DNA from 2 places in the Gracilibacillus pellucidus genome. Region 2 is predicted to be linked to the other one. Evidence: riboswitches for the same ligand, from Rfam matches in the RefSeq annotation. Region 2 holds a riboswitch; the other holds the start of a gene.
The links. Region 2 has a riboswitch for S-adenosylmethionine ahead of SH601_RS04765 (5-methyltetrahydropteroyltriglutamate--homocysteine S-methyltransferase). Riboswitches for the same ligand answer to the same signal wherever they lie in the genome.
Positions count from the first base shown of each region.

Region 1: linked by a shared signal. The riboswitch ahead of SH601_RS03900 (bifunctional homocysteine S-methyltransferase/methylenetetrahydrofolate reductase) and the one ahead of SH601_RS04765 (5-methyltetrahydropteroyltriglutamate--homocysteine S-methyltransferase) in region 2 are both predicted to bind S-adenosylmethionine.

Region 1 covers NZ_JAWZSR010000002.1:94,060-102,230, forward strand. The annotation lists gene SH601_RS03880 (Gfo/Idh/MocA family protein) at 1-332, opposite strand, end outside; gene SH601_RS03885 (LysM peptidoglycan-binding and 3D domain-containing protein) at 527-1,363, opposite strand; gene SH601_RS03890 (bifunctional metallophosphatase/5'-nucleotidase) at 1,567-3,111, opposite strand; gene SH601_RS03895 (nitroreductase family protein) at 3,425-3,991, opposite strand; SAM riboswitch class I at 4,147-4,251, shown strand; gene SH601_RS03900 (bifunctional homocysteine S-methyltransferase/methylenetetrahydrofolate reductase) at 4,337-6,184, shown strand; gene metE (5-methyltetrahydropteroyltriglutamate--homocysteine S-methyltransferase) at 6,199-8,171, shown strand, end outside.
Region 2 covers NZ_JAWZSR010000002.1:291,945-300,115, reverse strand. The annotation lists gene SH601_RS04775 (glycoside hydrolase family 32 protein) at 1-1,289, shown strand, start outside; gene SH601_RS04770 (oligosaccharide MFS transporter) at 1,322-2,560, shown strand; SAM riboswitch class I at 2,620-2,722, shown strand; gene SH601_RS04765 (5-methyltetrahydropteroyltriglutamate--homocysteine S-methyltransferase) at 2,798-3,904, shown strand; gene pssA (CDP-diacylglycerol--serine O-phosphatidyltransferase) at 4,084-4,620, opposite strand; gene SH601_RS04755 (phosphatidylserine decarboxylase) at 4,713-5,483, shown strand; gene SH601_RS04750 (DedA family protein) at 5,472-6,077, opposite strand; gene SH601_RS04745 (ComEC/Rec2 family competence protein) at 6,294-7,148, shown strand; gene SH601_RS04740 (DUF3006 domain-containing protein) at 7,167-7,403, shown strand; gene SH601_RS04735 (M3 family oligoendopeptidase) at 7,519-8,171, opposite strand, start outside.

The DNA of each region.
Region 1 (8,171 bases), 200 kb from region 2:
GCGTCCACTGTCATTGGTTTTTCTGTAATGACATCACAGCCTAATTCCAACGCACGAATGATATAACGATGATGTGTTCTATCTACTGAAGTAACAATGACAATATCAGGTTTTTCTGTTTCGATCATTTCATCAAATCGCTCTTGCGTATACGTGTTGATTTCCTCTACACCATATTTATCTGTTAATAATTTATTCGCGTAATTTAGTCTTGTTTGATTACTATCGCAAAAAGCAACTAACTCACACGTTTCTTGAAAATCTCGCACCATCGCACCATAAAAAAACTCTGCACGTCCCCCAGTTCCAACTAGAACATATTTCCTCGTCACATCAAACACTCCCAATAATATTTTTGTAATCGTTTGCACAAAACGAAATAACAACGTTGTTAAAATTATAAAATATCTATTTAAAAATAGCAACTCATAATCTGTGATTTCTTTTAAGTGTTTTTGAGTTTATTTGTTTTAATTGGCTAAAAAAACTCTCTCGATATAATTCGAGAGAGCTTTCTATCCTACTATTAATCTAAAATGGTGACATCTACCGTACGTACTCCCCAATTAGTTGCATCGGATGCAGTTGGTACGTGAATGTCAATTTTGTTACCTTTAATCGCTCCACCAGTATCTCCTGCAATTGCTTCCCCGTAACCTTCCACATATACTCTAGAGCCAAGTGGAATAACACTAGGGTCAACAGCAATTACCTTCATATTGCGATCTTCATTTAAGTCGATTCCTGTTGCAGTAACTCCTGAACAACCGGCACAGTCTGCTGTATAAGCTGTAGCAGTTACGGTTAATGTTTCACCGTTATGGTCAGAAGAACTTTCCGTTGACGCTGTATCTTGTTTTTCTACGACAGGTTCAGAAGCTTCAGGTGTTTCTTCCTTACTTTGCTCTTGCTTCACTTCTTTTTTCTCTGTCTGCTCACTTGTTTGTTGTTTCTCTGTTTGTTCTTTTGACTCGCTTGCTTTGTTTGTTTCTTGTTGTATTTCAGACTTGTTAAGTTCTTTAATCGTTAATTCTTCATCTACAAGAATTAAATTTGTTTCGAGGTTGTTCCATTCTTTCAAATCGTCCACTGTTACATCATGTTCAGAAGCGATTCTACTTAATGTATCTCCTCTTTCTACTGTATAAGTAATCTCTTTATCTATTTCTAACATTTGATTTGGGAAAATCAAGTCTGAATCTAGCTCGTTCATTTCCTTTAACTCTGCAACAGTTGTATTATGTTCTTGTGCGATTTCCCACAAGTTATCTCCTGATACTACTTCATATTCTGCTGCTGAAACTGGTAGCACGATAAAAAATGTAGTTGCAACAAAACCTACTGACACTAAAAATTTCCGCATCATTGTTGCCTCCTTTCAAAGTTGACAAGCATCACTATATCACAGCGATCATCCTTTGTGGTTACAGTGAATTTAAGAGTCTGTAACAAACATTACTTTATTACAAACGCTTGTCACATTTGTCATTATGGGGCAACAATCATAGATTTTATACATCATTACGTAACATTTTCTAACTATATGCTATATTTGTAATCTAATAATTATTTGAAAACACGGAAATGTTTTGTGAAATCTGGTATCAATTCCGCCTTCTTCAATAGGTCATCCGCAATTAATTCTGTCATGTCAACGGCAATATCTTTGACTACTTCTTTATCTTTAAACATATGGTAGTTACCACCACCACTTGCGCGATAGTTATTCATTACTACTCGGAATTCTTGGTCTAAATCCAGAGGTTGTCCCTCATATTCTAGTACTACTACTCTTTCGCCAATTGGTTTTGATACATTGATTTCGTAATAAACACCTTGCCACATATCATAGTTATATGGTTGGGGCTTCGGTTGTAAGAAAGATGGATTAACACCTATTTCATCACCTTCTAACGCAAAATAGCTAGCCGACCTTTCTAATGCGGCTTTTACATCATGACCAGTAATGTTTAAAACTTTTAACGTATTCGGGTAAATATAGTTTGAAACAATATCTCTCATCGTAATTTGTTCGCCGAATCCTGGAGATGTATCATTAAATAACGCTGTCCCAGACAGGTCAGCACCTGAAACATCTAATTGTAATTGATTGATATAATTAATAAATGGATGACCATTTAATCTAACATCCATTCCATCTGATATCGTCATATCACCTTTGACATTCGTCATTACTTGGTCTAAAAATTCTTGCACTGCTTTTTCCTCTTCTTTTAGGGAGTCTATTACTTGCTCATCTGCCTTCGTCTCATCGTCCACATAGTGTAAAGTAGAGGTAATAGATTCTACTTTTTCTCCAATAGACAACGTTACTTCTGCGACTGCTTGCCCATTATTACCTGGTTGAACGACTGTCACACCATTAATTTCTTCTGATAAAAAGCGGTGTTGGTGACCCGTAATTAAAATGTCTATTCCGTCTACTTCTTGGCAAATTTGATAGCCTTGATTTTCACCTGTTAAATCTTCAGTTGGTTCACCAGTTTGCGGGTCACGCTCTAATCCCCCATGATAGCATACTACCATCACATCTGGTGCTTCCGTTTCACGTATTTTCGCAACCCACTTTTTAGCTGATTCACAAGCATCCTCAAAACGTAATTGTTCAATATGCTTTGGCTCTTCCCAATTAGGAATGTAATGTGTCGTTAATCCTAATATCGCCATTCTAATACCAGCTATTTCTTTTATTACGTAGGGTTTACCGAAGTATGGCTCAGTCGTTCTCTCATCTATTATATTAGCTGACAAAAAAGGATACTCAGCAGCGTCCACTGCTTTTTGTAAATAGTCTGATCCATAGTTAAATTCATGATTCCCAAGTACTGCAAGATCATATTTTAATTGATTAGCTACTTTAATAACAGGACTCGCTTGATCCCCTTGTTTTTTGGCAAAATAATATGTAGCAGGACTTCCTTGAATAAAATCACCATTGTCGATTAAGATCGTATGGTTTTTCTCTCTTATATGTTGAATAATAGAGGCAGCTTTGGCTAATCCAATATTCACCTCTTGATGATCACGATAAGTAGTAGGCATAATATAACCGTGAACATCACTTGTTACACATATCGACACTTTTTCCATTCTAAACCCTCCTAGAAACATCTATTTCTATTATAGCGTTTTCTACTTCTATTTGGGTAAATCTTTACAATTTCTTAACTTAGCTTTAACACCTTCTTTTCATTCATTTGATATATTTAAATTGTTCCAAATTGAGCAATGCTGCAAAGATTGCTTTCTCACAAAATGATAGCCCCTTTTTCTTTTGTCCGATGATATCTTTCATCGGTCTTTTTTTACAGAAAAATAGTATGTATAGAATGCTTAGCTTTCTGGCAACTTGAAAAGAGGCTGCGATCAACCAAAATTGGTTGAGGCAGCCTCTTTTCAACACTTAATTTATTACTGTAATTCTATTTTTTGCTGCTGTTCTTGGAATAGGCGTTTGATTTTTAGCAGGATACCCTACTTGAATTTGGCCAACTACCCGCTCATTTTCTTGTAAACCGATTAATGCAGCGGTCTCTTCACAGAATGCTAACTTTCCTGTTTTCCAGAAAACACTTAGCCCTTTTTCCCAACCAAGTAAGCTAAAGTTTTGGACTAAACAGCTAGATGAAGCATAATCCTCTTCTCTTAATTTTTCTTGTGGATGTAGGGTGTTAATGACAAAAAAGATGAATGGCACACTCATTATTTTGTTATAAGCATTGTCACTAATCACTTGTAATTCTTCTTCTACTTCTGTATTCGCTTTAGAAATAGCAACTTTTCGATTAATTTCGGCTAGTTTTTCCTTTGCTTCTCCTTGCACAAAAACAAATCGCCACGGCTCTGTCATTTTATGATTAGGTACCCATACTGCTGTTTCTAATAGCTCTTCTATTAGACTTGCTGGTACTTCTTTATCCCGATATACCGATATCGAGCGACGTTCGGTGATAAGTTGTTGGATACTCATGAACATGACTCCCTCTTACTGATAATGATTTTCAACTAGGTTTATCATACCATATCTCGATAAAGAATCAAGTTGTCGGAAAATTCACAAAAATAACTTGCAATGTTTTTTATTTTCATGTAACATTCTAACAAATACTATCAGTTAAATAATTTTTCTTATCCAGAGAGGTGGAGGGACTGGCCCTACGAAGCCTCAGCAACCGTCTAATATGACAAGGTGCTAATTCCAGCAAGCAATAGCTGCTTGAAAGATGAGAGTTTACGTTAATTAATCTCCGTCTTTCAATAGACGGAGATTTTTTATGTTATAAACATTTATTCTACATAGAAAAGAGGTGAAAAAATGTCTGATTTACGCAATGCATTGCAACAAAGACTAGTTGTCGCTGATGGAGCAATAGGAACCCTACTATACTCTCACGGTGTCAATCGCTGCTTTGAATCTTACAACCTTACGCATCCAGACCAAATTCTCCACGTTCATCAAACATATCTTGATGCTGGAGCTGAAGTTATACAAACCAACACATATGGAGCAAACTATATTAAATTGTCGCGTTTTGGTTTAGAGGAGCAGGTACATGAGATAAATACAAAAGCTATACAACTCGCTAAAACTGCTGCCAAAGACAAAGGATTTGTTTTAGGAACAATTGGAGGAATCAGAGGAGTTCAAAAATTAATCGCTTCAAAGAAAGACATCATCCGTAGCTTTAAGGAGCAGTTATTCTCTTTATTATTAGAAGGGATAGATGGCTTATTATTGGAAACATACTATGACTTTGAAGAAATCAAGCAAGTGTTAGAGATTGCTAGACAAGAAACAAAATTGCCGATTATCACCAATGTGTCGATGCATGAACCAGGTGTGATGGAAAATGGATTACAGCTTTCAACAGCCTTGAAAACATTAGAAGACATAGGTGCAGATGTTGTAGGTGTCAATTGCCATCTTGGTCCTCACTATATGCTTAAAGCATTAGAATCTGTTCCACTTCTTGAGAAAGCATATTTAGCTGCATATCCGAATGCAAGTCTCCCTTCCTACCAAAATGGGAAATTAGTTTATAGCCAATACAGTGACTACTTTGTAAAATGCGCAAAAGAGTTCCGTAACCAAGGCGTGCGTTTAATTGGTGGATGCTGTGGTACAACGCCAGAACATATTAGCGCTGTTAAAGATGGCATAAGTGGATTAACACCGATTAAGCAAAAAAAGGTGAAAAAAATTAATTTTACGCAGACTGCTAACAAACAACAACTTCCCTTGCCAATACCATTAGCGGAAAAGGCTCGCAAACAGCACACCGTAATCGTAGAGTTAGATGCGCCAAAACATCTAGATACAGACACATTTCTCGAAGGTGCACTTGCACTAGAAGATGCCGGAGCAGACGCGATTACATTAGCAGATAATTCTCTGGCTTCACCACGTATTAGTAACTTTGCCATGGCTGTAAAAATGAAGCAAGCAGGATGTAAAGTGACACCACTTATTCATTTAACATGTCGGGATCGAAATTTAATCGGGCTTCAATCTCATTTACTCGGTCTCCATACATTAGGCTTTCATGAAATTCTAGCGATCACTGGCGATCCAACACGAATTGGTGGTTTCCCAGGTGCTTCATCTGTTTTTGACGTGACATCTATCGAATTAACAAGACTCATTAAACAGCAGTGTAATCAAGGATTATCCTTTGCCGGTAACTCACTAAAAACGAAAACACATTTTCAAGTAGCCGCTGCGTTCAATCCTAATGTTGCGAACCTTGAAAAGGCAGTAAAAAGAATGGAGCAGAAAATTAACCACGGTGCTGATTACTTTTTGACTCAACCAATTTTCAATCATGAACAAATTATTCAGTTACATCAACTTACTCAACATATTGATCAACCTATTTTCGTTGGCATCATGCCACTAACCTCTTATCGAAATGCAGAATTTTTACACCATGAAGTACCGGGTATGAAGTTACCTGATGAAGTTCGATCTAGAATGAAGCAATCCCAGAATAAAACACAAAGTATCCAGGAAGGGAAAGAAATCGCAAAAGAATTAATTGATACAGCTCTACAATATTTTAATGGTATTTACATTGTCACACCGTTCTTGCATTATCCCATAACAGTGGAGCTAACGAATTATGCAAATAAACAAGCTTCACAAGCAATGAAAATAAATAATTAAAGGAGTTTTTCATAATGACAACGATTCTTAGTAGCAATCTAGGTTACCCTCGAATTGGCGAAAAGCGACAATGGAAAAGAGCAATTGAGGCATTTTGGCGTGGAGATATAAATGCTACCTGTCTTCAAGAACAAATGAAGAGCTTACGTCTCCATAACCTAAAAAAACAAAAGGAGTTAGGTATAGATCTAATTCCTGTCGGAGATTTTTCTTTATACGATCATCTATTAGATACAGCTATTTCTTTCAATATCATTCCAGAACGTTTTACCCATCACGATCCCACTGACCTGTCTTGCTATTTTGCTATTGCTCGCGGAGAGAAAAACGCAGTAGCAGCTGAAATGACAAAATGGTTCAATACTAATTACCACTACATCGTGCCCGAATTACAAGGTACGGAACCATCTTTACTGGAAAACAGAGCATTATCTTACTATGAAGAAGCAAAAGAGGAATTAAATATCGATGGAAAACCTGTAATCGTTGGTCCTATCACATTTGTTAAGCTTGCTAAAGGTTATCATGAAAATGAATTAGAAAATTGGGTTAACAAATTACTACCCTTATATGAGCAAATACTTCATGAGTTGTCTGCTGCAGGTGCAGAATGGGTTCAAATAGACGAACCTATTTTAGGAACTAACCTATCAGAAACAGAAATAAAACTAGTAGAACGAGTTTACCAAATGATTGATGACCATGTTTCTGGTGTTCAGATCATTTTGCAAACTTATTTCGAAACAGTACAGCATTATCACCGAATTATAAAACTCCCTGTTAAAGGAATTGGACTAGATTTTGTGCACGGAGAACATATAGATGTCATCAACAAATTCGGATTTCCAACTGATAAAGCTTTAGGCGTTGGTATTATTAACGGGCGCAATGTCTGGCGAGCTGATTTAGAGGATAAATATCAACTTTTAGAAACGATCCAACGAGTCGCTAATCCTGAAACATTGATTATTCAACCATCTTGCTCCTTATTACATGTTCCTGTAACAAAAGAGCTAGAGGAGAAACTAGATCCACTAGTGAAAAACGGATTGAGTTTTGCTGATGAAAAATTAAAAGAGATACAAACCCTAACAACTGCCTTACATGAAGAAAATGATGCCGTTCAACATGCTTTTACAGAAAGTAAAGAGGCAATTAATTATTTAGATCAGTCCGATTACCGTAGTCACTTAACAGAAAGCATCCGAAAAGATGCAAAACGAGAGCTGCCATTTTTGGAAAGAAAGAAATATCAACAAAAGAAGTTACAACTCCCTTTATTACCTACCACGACTATCGGAAGTTTGCCACAAACGCTTGAAGTAAAGCAAACAAGAACAAAATGGCGTAAAGGAGAAATTTCTGAACAAGTATACAATGAGTTTATTGAATCCGAAACAAAAAGATGGATTCACATTCAAGAAAAACTAGATTTAGATGTGCTTGTACATGGAGAATTTGAACGAACTGATATGGTCGAATATTTTGGTGAGAAACTTAAAGGTTTTGCTGTTACTGAATTTGGCTGGGTGCAATCCTATGGTTCACGCTGTGTTAAACCTCCACTTTTAGTCGGTAATGTAGAATGGGAAAAAGCAATAACGGTAAAAGAAATAACTTATGCGCAATCATTAACTAACAAACCTGTAAAAGGAATGTTAACAGGACCTGTCACTATTTTGAACTGGTCGTTTGTTCATGAACAATTGCCACGCTTCACTGTTCAAAATCAAATTGCGTTAGCATTGGAAAAAGAAGTATTAGCATTAGAAAAGGCAGGAATTAGTATTATACAAGTAGATGAACCAGCATTACGCGAAGGACTCCCATTGAATCGATTGAAGTGGCCAAATTATTTTGATGCAGCCGTACAGGCTTTTAAGCTCGCAACATCGACGGTGAAACATGAAACACAAATTCATACACATATGTGCTACTCTGAATTTGGTGAAATTTATGAAGTAATTGATGACCTAGATGCAGATGT
Region 2 (8,171 bases):
ATGATCATATGCATTGGGGGCATGCGGTAAGCAGTGACCTTTTTCACTGGGAAGAGTTAGATATAGCATTGGCACCAGATGAGTTAGGAACAATTTTTTCTGGTTCAGCCGTGGTAGATAAAGATAACACGAGTGGTTTGTTTGAAGAAGGAAGTGGTGGTTTAGTTGCTATATTTACCCACGATGGTCAAAGTCAGCAACAAAGTATTGCTTACAGCTCAGACAAAGGACGAACATGGAAAAAATATATTGGTAATCCGGTAATTGAAAATACAACTATTAAAGATTTTCGTGATCCAAAGGTGTTTTGGCATAAGGAAACGGAAAAATGGATGATGGTTTTGGCTTGTGGCGATCATATTCAAATTTATGGTTCTCCTAATCTCATTGATTGGGAGTACTTATCTTCGTTTGGTAAGGAATATCCATCACATGAAGGTGTTTGGGAATGCCCTGACTTAGTTTGTTTACCAATTGAAGGAACGGACGATAGTATATGGGTTCTCATTGTAAGCATGAATGAAGGTGGACCGAATGGTGGTTCAGCTGTTCAATATTTTACTGGTTCATTTGATGGCATATTCTTTCGTCCTAATGAACAAGCAGAAGATCCTGTAAAATGGGCGGATGAAGGAAAAGATTTTTATGCAGCGATAACGTGGGATAATACGGCAAAGACATATTGGATAGGTTGGATGAATAACTGGGAATATGCCGGGGAAGTACCTGTATCTCCTTGGAGAAGTTCTATGAGTCTGGTTAGGACACTTACTGTTCAGCAGGTGAAAGGAGATTACCTATTAAAGCAAACCCCTGTCATACCTGAGAATCAACAGAAACAGTTGCAGGAGGAACCATTTACTGTACAACCATCCGCTTATTTGGAATATGAAATAAAGCTTCCTGTCACAATTAATGTAGAGACTAAAGAGATTCCCAATAGTGGCCAATGGGGATTCCGATTAATTAGTGATCAGGAAGAAATATTTACTTTTCACTTTGATCAAGAAAAGGATGTATATTTCTTTTCTCGCACTGCTGGAATTCTTGATTTTTCTAAGGACTTTTCTAAGGAAATCACAGGGTCTTTGAAAGGGCAGAAGGTGAAGAATATTTTTAGTATTCTTGATCAATCATCTGTTGAGATTTTTGTGAATGATGGATTAAGTGTTTCTACTAATCTATTTTATCCAAGAGGAAGCATAGAAAAAATGCAATTATACACAGAAAAAGAGGAAGTACCTTTTAACGGCTTGAGCTTGGAAGAATATCAATCTATTTGGAAGTGACTACATTGAATAAGTGAGAGGAGCTAATCACAATGGATTTTTTAAAGAATACTAAGTATTGGTTTTCATCTGGTTACTTGTTTTTGTTCTTTATCACATGGTCTATATGGTGGTCCTTTTATTCTATCTGGTTAAATAACAGTTTAGGTTTAACAGGGGCACAAGTAGGAACCATATATTCCTTTAATTCTTTCTTTTCTTTGTTTTTCATGATCATTTATGGATATTTACAAGATAAGTTGGGCACTAAGAAAAACCTAGTCTGGTTTCAAAGTCTTATTCTAGTATTGATTGCTCCATTTGTTATTTATGTTTATGAACCATTATTATTAAGTAATTTTTACTTAGGTGCTATACTAGGTGCCATTTATTTAGGGGCAGGCTTTGTTGCGGGAGCAGGTTTTCTAGAGTCATATACGGAAAAGATAAGTCGTAAATATAATTTTGAGTTTGGAAAGGCTAGAATGTGGGGGTCATTGGGCTATGCTGTAGCCGCGATTGGTGCAGGTGCATTAATGAGCATCAATCCCCATATTAATTTTTGGATTGCATCTTTCACAGGGGTTATGTTTTTACTACTGAATATGTTTTTTAAAGTGGAAGTTTCTAAGACAGAAGAAAAAAGTGTATCCAATGTTTCGATGAAGGATATACGTTATTTATTCTCTAGTAAGATATTTTGGTATCTTATCATTTATTTATTTGGTACAGTTTGCATTTACACAGTGTATGATCAACAGCTATTTCCTGTTTATTTTGTAAGCCTATTCACTGATCAAGCTCAGGGTAATACTGTTTATGGGATTTTAAATTCGGTCCAAGTATTTGTAGAGGCTTTGTTTTTATTCTTAGCGCCTTTCATAGTCAATAAAATCGGTATTAAACAATCTTTAGTTTTTGCTGGTTCTATTATGGCTTTTCGTATCGTGGGCTCTGCAGTTGTTACAGGAGGGTTTGGCATTTCATTTATGAAAATGTTACATGCTGTAGAATTACCAATTCTATTAATTGCTGTATTTAAGTATATATCAGTTAACTTTGATGCAAGATTATCTGCCACGGTATATTTGATAGGATTTAAGGTTTCAAGTGAGATTGGTGTTATCATTTTCTCTGCACTGGTCGGCTGGATTTATGATCTGACTAATTATCAAACAACATTTTATATTTTAGGTGGGATTGTCGTACTGTTTGTTATGTTATCTATATTTACTTTAAAGAATAATAAAGTAAAAAAAGTACAAAAGGAAGAAGTAGTAGTGCCTTCATAATTTACATCATGAGTTGACAGAATTGCCAAATAATTATATCCTTATGTAATAATTGTATATTCTTATCAAGAGAGGTGGAGGGACTGGCCCTAGGAAACCTCGGCAGCGGACTTACTAGAAGTACTGTGCCAATTCCAGCAGCAATTTGCTTACAGATAAGAAGAGAGAATCGTTAGATATATCAAATCCTCTTCTTATCTGTAAGAAGGGGATTTTTTATTATAGAGGAGGATTACGATGGTAAAGACAGTATTTAAGGCAGATCATGTAGGGAGTCTACTAAGAACAGAAGCGATTAAAGAAGCGAGAAAAGCATATGCAGAAGGTAAACTAGATAAAGTTAGCCTGAAACAAGTGGAAGATGAAGAAATTGAGAAATTAGTACAAAAAGAGATAGAAGTAGGCTTGAAGTCTATTACAGACGGGGAGTTTAGACGTTCCTGGTGGCATTTAGATTTCCTTGCTGGGTTACACGGCGTTGAGCTGTTTGAGACAGAATATATTAGCAATTTTAAGGGAGCAAAGACGAAAAATCAGGCCATTAAAGTGGTTGATAAAATTGATTTTTCTGGACATGAGATGGTAGACCACTTTACCTTTTTAAAAGAAGCGGTTGAAAAATATGGTGACGGTAGTCAAGTGGCTAAATTCTCTATTCCAAGTCCGAATATGTTATTTACTAGAATTCAAGGAGACGAATACTATAACGGTGATGACGAGCAGTTCTTCCAGGATACAGTCGCAGCATACCAAAAAGCAATTCAAGCATTTTATGATGCAGGCTGCCGTTATTTACAATTAGATGATACATCTTGGATCGATTTTGTATCAGATGAGCGCATTGAAGCAGTTGTGGAGAAAAATCAAATGAGCGTTGACGATATTATTGAAAAAAGAGTGCAGTGCTTAAATGAGGCGATTGCGAAGAAACCTAGTGATATGCTGATAACCATGCACATTTGTCGAGGTAACTTCCGTTCTACTTACATAACAAGTGGTGGATATAACCATATATCAGACGCAATTTTCGCGAAGTTAAAGGTTGATGGCCTATTTTTAGAGTATGATGATGATCGTTCTGGTGATTTTACACCTCTAGAAGGCTTTACTCGTGATAACCAAACGGTTGTATTGGGATTACTTACGTCTAAGTTCCCCGATCTGGAGGATCCGGAAAAAATCAAGGCCCGAATCAAAGAAGCTAGTCAATCAATTCCATTAGCAAACTTAGCATTGAGTCCGCAATGTGGTTTTGCAAGTACAGAGGAAGGAAACAAGCTAACAGAAGAAGAACAGTGGAACAAAATTCGTCATTTAGTTGAAATCGCAGAGAATGTTTGGTAAACATGTGATAAATAAAGGACTTGGCATCATGCCAAGTCCTTTATAATTATCGCCGATCTCGAATAACTTTTAAGCGATAAGAAATATAGATTAAATAGACGATTGTTAATAATAATGCGAATCTAGAGATCTTATCAAAGATTAATAGAACGATTCCGGTAAGGATAACGGCAATCGTTTTATTGCTTGGAAATGATACTTGTTTTAAAGCTAGGAATTTTCCACGTGCTAACCATCAAGTAGCTTAGTATACAGATAATCACAATATTCCCGATAGCAGATATATGTGCATGAAATAGAGTGGAGAATGCTAGTAATCCACCAGCTGCTGTAATCGGTACCCCGGAAAAGTGTGACAGATCTTCAGACGTATCCACATTAAATCGTGCTAAGCGGTAACCACCACATAAGATAAATAGACCTGTTAAGACAAAATCAAGCATGCCTCCCTCGATTGCGTTTGTATACGCAAAAAGTATCGTCGGTGCAATACCGAATGTAACGATATCTGCAAGCGAATCTAATTGTTTTCCTATTTCACTTTTTACATTTAATCGCCGTGCGACTCTGCCGTCTAAGGCATCTAAGAGCATTCCGATAAGAATCAATGCCGCAGCACTTCGATAATAATGATGAACAGTAAAACCCATGGATAAAAAACCACAGTACATGTTACCAAGTGTAATACTGTTTGGAATATGCTTTCTTATATTCATAATTGTTCTCTCCCTTTTTACAAAAAGGCTGCATTGTACTATAGTTTACAATAGTTCATTATTTTCTCGCATGTTAAGGAGTTTCGGTATATATGTTAAAATTCTTGTTAAAATCATTGGTTGAGTTAACCGGTAATCGATTTGTTTCTCGTAAGTTAGCTACTTTTACAGAATCAAAATATAGTAAATTTTTAGTTCCAGCTTTCGCTTCTATATATAAAATAGATCAGGAAGAAATGCGTGATCCTTTATCCTCTTATCCATCTGTGCAAGCTTTGTTTACACGTAAGTTGAAGCAGGATTTGCGCCCGATTGATTCACATGAGGCAAGTGCTGTCAGTCCAGTTGATGGAGTCCTTAATGATTACGGTACGATTCAGGATGGAATCGCCTTTTCTGTAAAGGGTAAGCAGCTTTCCATAGACGAACTATTAGGTAGTAAAACAAAAGCAAGCCGTTATAATGGTGGTAGCTATATGGTTATTTATTTATCTCCACAGCATTACCACCGTATCCACAGTCCTGTAAGTGGCCGAATAGTTGATAACTATACGTTAGGAGGTAAGTCCTATCCAGTAAATAAGCTTGGTGAAAAATATGGTAAACGTCCACTTTCGACTAATTATCGTCGCATAACAGAAGTGGATACTGAGCATGGTTTTTGTGCCATTGTGAAGGTTGGCGCATTGAACATTAATAGTATCCAACTGACATACGAAGGTAACAAGCTAGTGAAAGGTCAGGAAATAGGTTACTTCTCATTTGGGTCGACCGTTATACTCTTGTTTGAACAGCTTTCCTTCTCAACCCTTGCTGTTGAGCAAGCCTTGAAGGTTGGAGAAAGAATCGGTTTATTTAACTAGATTCTTTTTCCGTTTGCGAAAGTACCAAAAAACGGCTATAAGTACGATCGCTACAAGTGCAACAGGAATGATCTTATCATGCAAAAAGCCTTCGAATGTCGTGACAAGTGTCCATTTATTTCCTAGTAGCACTCCTAACAAAAGGAATGAAAGCACCCATATGATAGCACCTAAATAAGCAAAGAGTGCGAATCGGCCAAATTTATATCGTGAAATACCAGCTGTATAAGCCGTGATGTGGCGTATACCAGGTAAATAGTAGCCAAAAGTAAGGAACCAGCTTCCATATTTAGAAAAATAACTAGATGCTGTATCAATTCTCTTTTCGCTTATATGAATCTTTGGTCCATATCGTTTCAAAAATGGTAGACCAAGTTTAATTCCTAAATAATAACTTATGGTAATTCCTATGATTGAGCCAGCAAGTGCTGCTGAAAGTGAACTGCTCCATGTCATTCTACCGATGAATATATTGTATCCTACATATGTGAGCAATACTTCATCTGGTATTGGTAATCCGACAATACCAAGTACTAAAACAACAAAAATAGCTATATAGCCATATGATTCGATAAAGCCCCCAAGTACTTCCATGGCGTGTTTCTCCTTGATAAGTTTCTTATAACCGTTTATCTCGCTTTAACGGCGCTACCCCTTATTATAACAGATAAATCCAATTATTTCTGGTTGTTTTCCAATTATTCGTGTATAAGTTGCATCATGTTATATATCCGATGTAAAACATTTCTGAAAATGTTAAACTAAGCATATCAAATAAATTCAACCAAGTGGGGAGAGGGAGAACAAGTCATGAAGAAAATAGTCAGCGTAATCGCTATGTTACTAGTCGTAGCGGGAGTGTACATCTTTGACTTGGTGGAGGAACCAGTTCAGAATAGTGCGAGTAATTTATCATCAGAAGCGATTGTTTCCTTTTTAGATGTAGGACAAGGGGATAGTACATTATTACAAACAGATGATACGACGATTTTAATTGATACAGGTAGACATGATTCTAATTTGACGATGGAGCATTTAGCTGATTTAGGCGTAGAGAAACTGGACTTATTGATTTTAACACATCCACATGCAGACCATATTGGTAATGCGGATAAAGTGGTCGAGACGTATCACCCTGAAGAAGTGTGGATTGATGGTAACGAAACGACTTCACGAACATTTGAACGATTAATTGATGCGCTAATTGATACGGATACAGCTGTCTCAGAACCAAAAGCTGGAGAACAACATGATATAGGAGACTTTCATATTGAAGTATTACATCCATCAGATCTATCAGGTAATTTAAACAATGATTCGATCAGTACTCGCATTACGTTTGGCAATGTTCGATTTGTCTTTACTGGAGATGCAGAAGTGAAGTCAGAAAAAGAGATGCTTGCACGTAATCTAAATCTTCAAGCAGATATTTATCAAGTAGGGCATCATGGTTCATCAACATCTAATTCTAAAGCATTCGTTCAAGCGATTTCTCCGGAAGTGGCAATTTATTCTGCGGGTGAGTCCAACTCTTATGGACACCCACATAGAGAGATTTTACAACTGTTTGATGAGCTAAATATCACCTTATACGGTACAGACAAGAATGGAACGGTTACGGTCACAACAGATGGAAATACTTTTGATGTACAAACAGAAAGGTAGAAGGGAGTAATCAGAAGGATGGAACAAGCTGTCTTAGATCGAATAGAGGACCAACAGGCAATAGTATTAGTTGGCGAACAAGAACAAGAATACATCCTCGCAGCATCTGCCTTACCAACAGGAGCAACAGAGGGAGCTATTCTACTTGTTAAAATAGTGTCAGATAGTATTGAGCAAATTCAACTTGATCAAGAAAAGACGAACAATGCCAAAGCGCGAATAAAAAGTAAAATGAGTCGATTGAGAAGGAAATAGCTTCTCTCGAAGACAAAACTCAAGTGGAGTAGAAGATAAGTCGTTGAGCAGGCGCCTCAAGGACAAAGCTCATTAAAAAAAGAAAGTTGGAATTCCAACTTTCTTTTCCCTTTACTTATTTCGTTAATTCAATAAATTCTTCAACATCTTTCGCCATAAGCTGAATACCAGCAGCCCAGAAGTCTTCTTTTGTAATATCTACATCGAGGTGTTTCTTCGCAAGATCTTCTACTTTCATTGAACCTGTATCGCGTAACAATGCGATATATTTTTCTTCAAAGCCTTCAGGATTCTCTAAGTAATTCGCATAGATGCCTAGACTGAATAAGAAGCCAAACGTGTATGGGAAGTTATAGAATGGTACGCTATCAATAAAGAAGTGTAGTTTACTACTCCAGAAGTGTGGATGGTAGCTTGCTAGACTATCGCCATATGCTTCTTTTTGTGCTTGCACCATTAACTCATTTAAACGTTTAGCTGAAACAAATCCGTTTGCACGTTCTTCATAGAAGGCATTTTCAAAAAGAAAACGAGCATGAATGTTCATGAACATTGCTGTCGCATTTTCTAATTTCGTATTTAATAAGGAAATTTTCTCCTCTTTTGACTTTGCATTTGCAACAGTTGCATTGTTGATAATCGTTTCAGCAAATGTACTAGCTGTTTCAGCAACGTTCATTGCATAGCCTTGATTTAATGTAGGTAGATCCTTCATCACATGGCTGTGGAAGGCATGTCCTAATTCATGTGCAAGCGTACTTGTATCAG